Regions from separate parts of the Chryseobacterium sp. AC405b genome, predicted to be linked through region 2. Evidence: riboswitches for the same ligand, from Rfam matches in the RefSeq annotation. Region 2 holds a riboswitch; the other holds the start of a gene.
What was found. A riboswitch is a leader RNA that binds a small molecule or an ion and turns the genes downstream of it on or off. The one in region 2 is predicted to bind cobalamin.
Positions count from the first base shown of each region.

Region 1 (4,581 bases), 3.4 Mb from region 2:
AAATAGCACCTTTACTTAAATAAGCATCCCCTATGAGATCATTATTACCAGACGTTTTTGCTGAAGCTACAGCACTGTCTGCGTATTGTATTTTATGATCTTTAGAAAATAAAATTGCATCCTTATATGCCTGAAAAAGTTCTGAATAATTATTCTCTGATTTTGCTTTTTTGATATATTGATCTAAATAAATAAATGCCTTTTCATCATTTTCTTCATATCCCCAATATTTTTTTCTGAACCCAGAATAAATATCCTGCGCAAATAAAAATGACACCATCAAGCAGAACCATACTGAAAGTATTCTTTTTACCATTGAATATTTATCTGTGAAAATCATAGCCAAAAATAAGCAAATTCATCTATTATTACAATCTTCTCAATAAATAAAAATAATAAGATTCGTATATTGATAAAAAATTGAATTTTAGAGATGTATAAAACGATATGCGTAAATATTTATAAATTTTTACAGAGATACATATAAAAAGATTTGATATAATGTTGCAAAATGAGAGATACATCAATATATTTGTATCGTAAAATAAACCAACCCAAAAACTTTAAATATTACCCACATGGTACAAAAATATTTCTTAATCGCAGTTTTTCTAATGAGCATTTGTATAGTATCTTGTCGACAAGATGATGAATTGCAATCAGAAAAGCCAGAGTCTGTAGAATTTTCTCTCAAAGAAGCATCAGAAGAAGAGGATAACCCATCTACTTACAGCAAAGACGATTCTATAATTGTTGTCATCACACCTACAGATCCTCCTAAAAATGGAACACACTGGAGAATCAGGCAAGATTCTATTATTGTCGGAGCTCCTGATAATCCTTAAAATTTAAACAAATTAAAAACTAAATATTTACCAATAGATTAACGACTTATATATAAAAGAGCAGAATTATTAATAGTTCTGCTCTTTTATTTTAAGAAATAACTTACACTTTACAAGAAATCAACGAAGCAAATAAAATACAGTTATTACGAGATAAGGCTTATATTGATCAATAGCAAAAACTTACCATAAAGCAGAGTTTCATAAACTCCTTAAAATCTGTAAATATTTAACAGAATTGAAGAGATTTAATTACCATAGAAAAAATATTAAATTATATCTTTGAGCTATAAATATTCTTCATAATGACTTTTATAAACAAAGCAATTTATTTTTCGGTATTCTGTATTTTCTCTCTTTCGTTATTTTCTGCACAGAACAAAGTTCCTTTTGGTGTTGTAAAAGCTGAAGAAGGCTACGCAATGGTAAGAGTACATAAAGAAGATTATAGAAAAATCGTTGATAAAATAAGGATGAAGAGAGGTGACGTTTTCGTTTATGTAAAGCCCGCACCCGGAGAAACTGAATGGATATGGATTCAATATCCCGAAAAAGCTGAAATAGAAAAACCTTTTGTAAGATACGACAGTCTTAACAAAGAAGGTATGGTAAATAAAAACAGAATTGCATTTATTGATCAGCTGCCACATTTCACACCTTCAAAATCAAAAAACGGAAAATCCTTAATCTTTACTGATAACAGTAATTCGAAAATACCTGCTGCACAAAGAAGCAAAGTCATAATTGATATATATCCCTCTAATGCAGGTTTCCGCAAACAGGTAAAAGATCCAGATGGAAATATCACAACTATCGACAAAGTAAAACCATGGGGAATTGATAAAGAATTACCAACCGGGATGACCGAAATCAAATCAATCAGAGTGCAGCAACCCGGAAGAGGTTCTGTTTTCGTAAGAGAAGCGATTAAAAACATGTTCCAACCTACGATGGATTTTGAAAACATCGGAGTTACTTCTATTGACGATGATCACATATTTCTTTACATGATCAATGGTTCAGGAGCAAACAGATATACTACGCTTTGGACCATAAAAGAAGGGAAAGTAATCAGCCAGATTATTTTAAAAAATCCTGAATAATTCGTCTATTTATCATTATTTTTGTATTTGAAAAGAATTTGGCTTTTCAGGAAATTGGTTCTGCCTAACCGCAGATGAAAAGGGAATCGTGTGAAAATCACGAACTGTCGCGCAACTGTAAGTATCTGTAGTTTTTATCAAAATCCACTGTGCAAAAGGTATGGGAAGGAGATAGAGATGGTACAAGTCAGGAGACCTGCCTATTTTTTTAAACAAAAAAACTTTCGCGATTTGAAGTTTATTGATCTTATGGCATATTCAGGGAAATTCTATGTTCCTGAACGGTTTGCTTGCTTCAATATATTTCATTTTCGCTTTAATTAATAATGAAATATGACTACAGAAGAAAGAATTGAAACTTCCGAGACCCGAATTTTTAAAGCGGTTTTTCCTAACACAACCAATCATTACGACACCCTTTTCGGTGGTACTGCCATGCAATTGATGGATGAAGTTGCATTTATTACAGCAACACGTTTCGCAAGAAAACGAGTGGTAACCGTAAGCAGCGATAAAATTGATTTCAAAAAGCCTATTCCCGCAGGAACGATTGTTGAGTTAATTGGAAAAGTTTCACACGTCGGAAAAACAAGTATGAAAGTGAATGTTGAAATTTACACCGAGCAAATGTATTCCTATGAAAGAGAGAGGGCAATTGTGGGGGATTTTACTTTTGTAGCGATTGATGAATTTAAAAAACCAATCCGAATACTATAATTTTTAAGAGGTTTCGGCGGGCCAAAGGCCCGCCGAAACCTTAAAATATTTGCTACCTTTTAGTATATTTTTTTCTTCATTTTTTGAAAATAAATTAAGAAATCCATAAGTTAAGTACTCTGACTATTTCCCAACCTGTCGAAGTTTTTTTTAGTATAAAACCATTGCCATGACCATATACTCCTTCCGAATAATAATTTACTTCTATATAGGCAGTTTGATTATTTTTTGAAAAGAAGGGCTTTGAAAATTCTAAATATGCATAAAAAACATTATTCTTCCTGTCTTGAATAATTTCTAACATAGTGGAATTTCTATATTTCTTTTTAATTATATCACTTAATTCTGATATTTTATTATTTTCATATTGTATAACAAAATTTTTATAGTCAGAACTATTTAAAAATTTAACTTCATCAGTATAAGGTGTGCCATCATATCCGATGTGCAAAAAGATATTCTCAAATTCTTTTTCATTTGTGTTTTTAAAATCTGTTGATGATTTCATAAAAGAACTGACTAATCTATTTTTATTTAAAATATTTCCCCCAGCTTGAAATTTAAAATCAGGTTCACTATTATCAATAATTTCTTCAATAATCAAATCTGTATTATTACTATAACACCTTATATTTTTGCTGCTGCAGCTCATAATTATTTCAGCAATTATTAAGAAAAAGAATAGTTTCATCAAAATTCATTTTATGCTAAGTTATAAAAAGATTTTACACAAATTTTTGAAAGTGTGTAGTTATTTTCACTTTGATGATATTGCAGATCTTCTGCCGTAATCTTGTCAGCATAACTTTTTTAAGCAATACAACAATCAGAACACCAAAATTTTCAGAAGTAATTTAAAATTTTAAAGAAATCATTTCAAAACTTTTTCCGTTTCAAGATTTTTAGTCATTAAAAACTGAAAAGCCTCGCCCATTTCGTCAGAAGCTCTGCTTATTGCATTTTCGAGAATATTTCTTACCTGTTTTTCGGTTACCGCAGCTTCTGTCCAACTTTTTCCTGAAGTATGAGAATTGAGAATGAAAGGCATTATTCTATCTATGGCGCAGGCAAAAATTGCATCAGGAGTTTGCTCTTCTTCAAATTCTAACCAAAGATTAAAAAATTCTGAGCGTAATGGTTCATCAAGAATTCCGAAAATATTTTGAGCAGAAAGTTTTTCTCTTTCAAATTTCCCTGCCATTGCTACTTCATCAAAGAGAAAGGTGTCACCAGCCTCAATTTCTACCAGATCATGAATAGAAAGCATTCTGATCACTCTCAGCAAGTCAATATCTGCACTGTTTTTGGCATACGGAAAAAGAATTTGAGCAAGAATAATAATTTGCCAGGAATGTTCTGCCGTATTTTCTCTCCTTGAGTCGTCTGCATTGTAGTTTCTTCTTTGCACATTTTTTAGAGCATCAACGGCGATAATAAAATCAATTTCTTTTTGAATTTTCATTTAACAAAAATAAGATTTATCATTAAAATCCTGATTTTAAAAGGAGATTTGAATAAAAAAAGTTTTATAAAATTTAAAAATTAAAATTTATTTAACTGGATATCAGTATATTAAATAATTAATTAAAATAATTTCACTACTTTGTATTGCATATTACCATTTTAATTACATATCTTTGTAATGTAGAATCGGAGAAGGTTTAACTAACTAGAAATCTAAACCGGTTTTATATAACTCAAAACAAAACTTATTAAAGATGAATACTGAAAATACCAAAGCGCAAATGCGAAAAGGGATTCTGGAATTCTGTATTTTAAGTCTTATCAACAATCGCGAAATGTATGTTTCGGATTTAATAGATGAACTGAAAAAAGGAAAACTGGATGTTGTGGAAGGAACCCTCTACCCTCTTTTAACAAGACTAAAAAACGGAGAATTTCTTTCGTACAGATGG
Region 1 covers NZ_OZ409877.1:3,435,074-3,439,654, forward strand. The annotation lists gene ACZZZA_RS16275 (helix-turn-helix domain-containing protein) at 1-316, opposite strand, end outside; gene ACZZZA_RS16280 (hypothetical protein) at 579-845, shown strand; gene ACZZZA_RS16285 (hypothetical protein) at 1,151-1,948, shown strand; cobalamin riboswitch at 1,987-2,166, shown strand; gene ACZZZA_RS16290 (acyl-CoA thioesterase) at 2,282-2,665, shown strand; gene ACZZZA_RS16295 (hypothetical protein) at 2,760-3,356, opposite strand; gene ACZZZA_RS16300 (HD domain-containing protein) at 3,537-4,127, opposite strand; gene ACZZZA_RS16305 (PadR family transcriptional regulator) at 4,384-4,581, shown strand, end outside.
Region 1: it holds a riboswitch for cobalamin, as region 2 does, so the genes downstream of both, ACZZZA_RS16290 (acyl-CoA thioesterase) here and ACZZZA_RS00035 (TonB-dependent receptor plug domain-containing protein) in region 2, are expected to answer to the same signal.

Region 2 (4,581 bases):
CCATGATTAGCGAGTTAAGAATTGCTAAAAATATTAACACCTGTCCGTAATTTCTTTTTTTATCAATAAAATTGACTGCTACAAAACCAAAAAATAAGAGTAAAGTGTATACTGCAGGGAACATGTGAAAGGCTTCAGCGAATTTCCCTTGAAATACCAGAACAATTGCCCTTTGAGTACCGCAACCGAAACACTCTATTCCTAAGAATTTTTTGCTCGGACACGACAGCATAAAATCTTCAATCTTCATATTTTAATTTTGTGATTTTGATGAGGCTAAAATTAAGAAGAAATTTTCGCTCTTAAGTATTGGTGCGGAAAAAAATTATCTTCCTTCATCTCAAAAGATCCCTGAACAGCAATGTAAGGGTTTCTTAAAATTTCTCTTGCTACAAAAATTAGATCTGCCTCGCCTTTCTGTAAAATTTCTTCAGCCTGAGAAATAGATGTAATTAAACCAACCGCTCCTGTTTTTACCTCTGATTTATTTTTAACTTCTGATGACAGGGGAACTTGGTATCCTGAAAAAACCGAGATTTTTGCACCGTGAATATTACCGCCACTTGAGACGTCAACCAAATCTACAGAATGCTTTTTGAGAATCTCAGATAATTTTATACTATCATTAACATCCCAACCATTTTCAGCATATTCTGTTCCTGAAATTCTTACAAAAAGAGCAACATTTTGGTTGAGTTCTGAGTTGACAGCATCAACAATTTCCAATAGAAAACGAATTCTGTTTTCGAAACTTCCACCATATTCATCAGTTCGAACGTTTGAAAGTGGTGACAGAAACTGATGAATCAAATATCCGTGTGCGCCGTGAATTTCAATAACATCAAAACCTGCATCTACTGCTCTTTTGGCAGCATCTTTAAAATTTTGAACCAACTCTTTTATTTCGTCAACTGACAACACATGGGGAACTCTTTCGGTCGGATGATAAGGAATCGGGCTTGGAGCAATGGTTTCCCATCCTTCTTCTACAGAAATCTGCTTATTTTCCCAAGTAGAACCTTTTCTACCTGCGTGGCCGATTTGAATTCCAATTTTTGAATCAGAATTTTCATGCACAAATTTCACAATTTTCTGAAGTTCAGCGGCTTGCTCATCATTCCAGATTCCCATGCAGTGATTGGTTATTCTGCCACGAGGTTCTACACCGGTTGCTTCAACGATGATTAAACCCGTTCCTCCTTGAGCCCGGCTTCCGTAATGCACATAATGAAAATCATTGGCTAATCCTTCTTGACAAGAATACATACACATTGGCGACATTACCCAACGGTTTTTCAGTTCTACATTTCTAAATTGAATGGGAGTATATAACATTGAATTCTTTTTTTTAAAAGTTTAAAATTACAAATTTAGTATCGTAACAAAGATATTGCCAGCTTGCCTAAAAAGAGGTACATTTATCGCCCTTTTTACGGAACAAAATGAAAAAAAACATACAAATAGGTTACGATCATTTCAAAAGCTCTGGCGAACTGAATGAAACAGAAAAAAAACTATTCGAAAAAGCAAAACAAGCTCGTGAAAACGCTTATGCTCCCTACTCCAACTTTTTAGTAGGATGCTCTGTTTTATTAGAAAACGGGGAAATATATACAGGAAACAATCAGGAAAATGCAGCGTTCCCGTCCGGACTTTGTGCAGAAAGAACAGCTATCTTCTGGATTGGTGCCAATTTCCCAAATGAAAAGATCAAAAAAATATTTATCATTGGCGGACCTAAAGAATTTTCAGCAAAAACACCACCAATTCCACCTTGTGGAGCCTGCAGACAAAGCTTAATGGAATATGAAACAAAGCAGGATGAAAATATAGATGTCTATTTTTCAAATCCAGGCGGGGAAGTTTTCAAGGTAAATTCTATCAAAGATTTGCTTCCATTTTATTTTGATGCGACGTTTATGTAATTTTTTAAAATGTCTTTGCTTCAACTATCTAAGCACACTGAATTTTATTAATTTAAACTTATATTTCTTTTTAAAAGTATATATTTGCAAAAATTTTGGTTTCCAAGGTATTGGAATTAATAGGGAATTGGGTGGAAATCCCAAGCTGTCCCCGCAACTGTAAATCGCGTTAAAATTTTCTACAAAAAGCCACTGCCAAAGCGGGAAGGTGTAGAAAAGCGAAAGTCAGGAGACCTGCCAAACTTTTAACATAAAAATTGATTGCTTTCGGAGGAAAAGCAAAATGATATGAGTATAAAAAGTTCTTTAGTCTTCGTTTTCGCCGTATGCAATTTTTCTCTTTACCTTGGTCAGGAGAAAAACATCGACACCGTGTATATTTTTGACAATCAAATGAATAAGGTTAAACTTTTTCATAAAGTTACCACTTTGACTCCGGCTGATATTCAAAAAAACTCTTCTAATCTTTCTGAAGTTTTACGCTTTCAATCTTCTGTTTACATTAAAGAAAATGGTCGTGGTGCGGTTTCTTCACCTTCTTTTAGGGGAACTACAGCACAACAAACCGCTTTTGTATGGAACGGAATCAACATCAATTCTCAGTTTTTGGGACAGGGAGACGTCAACAATATTGCGCTTTTCGGATATGACCAAATGGAGGTGAAATCTGGTGGCGGAAGTGTGATATACGGAAGCGGAGCGATTGGCGGAAGCATTCATTTGAATAATGATTTAAGTTTCAATCAAGGTTTTAAGGGATTGTTCAATTCTGAAGTTGCATCATTTGGAACGTTTAATAATTTTCTAAAAGCTTCTTTCAGCAATGAAAAATTCAGCTTTAAAGTTTCAGGAAATTATGTAATCAGTGAAAATGATTATGAAGTTGCGGAATCCCAAAATTATATCAACAGAAACGGAAAATTCTACAATACGACATACAATGTTGGAGTTTCCTATAAAATAGCTGACAAACAGACCATTTCATGGCAAAGTCAGTTTTATGATGCGACACAAAACTATCCGATATTCACGGAAAACGGAAATAAAAGTAAATACGAAGCGCAAACTGTAAGAAGTCTGCTTGCGTGGGATATTAATAAGAGTACATTTTCAAACAGTTTAAAAGCTGCATATACGGAAGATAATTTTCAGTATTTCGGGGTTTACGATGCTCCGAGCACCAGTGGCGGAATCAATAAAAACTATATCGTCAAAAACGACTTCAATTATTTTATAAGCCCGAAATGGAATGTGAATGTGATTGGAGAATTTCAACAAAACAAAGGTGAAGGAACAGGAACTTCAGGAATTCGAAAAGTAAGAAGAAATGTTGGTTCAGTCGCAGGTTTACTGAGATATTTTGCTACAGCAAATCTACGTTTTGAAGCGGGTGTAAAGAAAGATTTTGTGCAAGATTTCAGTTCTCCGGTTCTGTATTCATTTTCAGGAAAATGGAAAGCTGCAGATTGGTATCAATTTAATTTAAATCTATCAAAAAACTTCAGGTTTCCGTCTTTCAACGATTTGTACTGGTCGCCGGGTGGAAATTTGAATCTTAAACCTGAAACTTCCAATCAGGCCGATATGAATCATGAATTTAAGGTAAAAGATTTTAAATTGAGCATCACGCCTTACTATATGCGAATTACCGATATGATACGCTGGCTGGATACCGGTTTGGGATATTGGTCGCCATTTAACACCAATAAGGTTGAATCTTATGGTTTAGAATCTCAATTAACCTACGAAAAACTATTTGGCGAACATTTTATTAAACTCAATGCAGGGTATGTTTTCACGAAATCTATCAATTTAGAAACACAAAAACAACTGACTTATGTTCCGTTGCATAAAGTTTTTATGAATGGTGATTATCAGTATAAATTTCTTAAAGTTTACGCCCAGGGAATGTTTAACGGTTTAACCTACACCACTACAGACGAGAGCAGGCCACAAGCTTTGCAGCCCTATTTTGTAATGAATGCAGGAGTTTCAGGAACATTATTGAAAAAATACACTTTAGGATTTAAGGTCAACAATATCACAGATACAATCTATGAAACGGTTGCCTATTATCCTTTACCCAAAAGAAATTACAGTTTAACAGCAACAATAAATTTTTAAAATTTAATATATTATGAAAATAACTAGATTTTTACAACTTATCTTCGGACTGGTTTTATTATTCAACATCTCATGTTCGTCTGAGTATGAGGAAACTTTAACACAAATAAGCTACCAAAACGGATATTTAATTACCAATGAAGGTAATTACGGAGTACCAAATGCTGATGTAAGTTTCATCACAAAAGATCTGAACGTAATGCAAAATGACATCTATAAAGCGAACAACAATAATGAAAACTTAGGAGATGTACTTCAGACAATCGCTTACAACGGAGATCAGGCTTATCTTTTACTGAATAATTCAAATAAAATTCAGGTGGTAAACCGTTATACATTTAAAAAAACAGGTGAGATTACGAGCGAACTCAACAATCCACGTTATATGGCTGTAGCCAATAATATGCTTTATGTTTCTAATGATAAGTACAACGGAACCAAAATCTGTGAATATTTATAAAACTTCAGATTTATCTTTAGTGAAAAAAATTAATTTTACAGATACTGTTGAAACAGTTGTGGTTGCAGGTGG
Region 2 covers NZ_OZ409877.1:3,420-8,000, forward strand. The annotation lists gene ACZZZA_RS00020 (DUF2752 domain-containing protein) at 1-250, opposite strand, end outside; gene namA (NADPH dehydrogenase NamA) at 283-1,335, opposite strand; gene cdd (cytidine deaminase) at 1,443-1,925, shown strand; cobalamin riboswitch at 2,005-2,181, shown strand; gene ACZZZA_RS00035 (TonB-dependent receptor plug domain-containing protein) at 2,214-4,049, shown strand; gene ACZZZA_RS00040 (DUF5074 domain-containing protein) at 4,063-4,509, shown strand; gene ACZZZA_RS00045 (hypothetical protein) at 4,469-4,581, shown strand, end outside.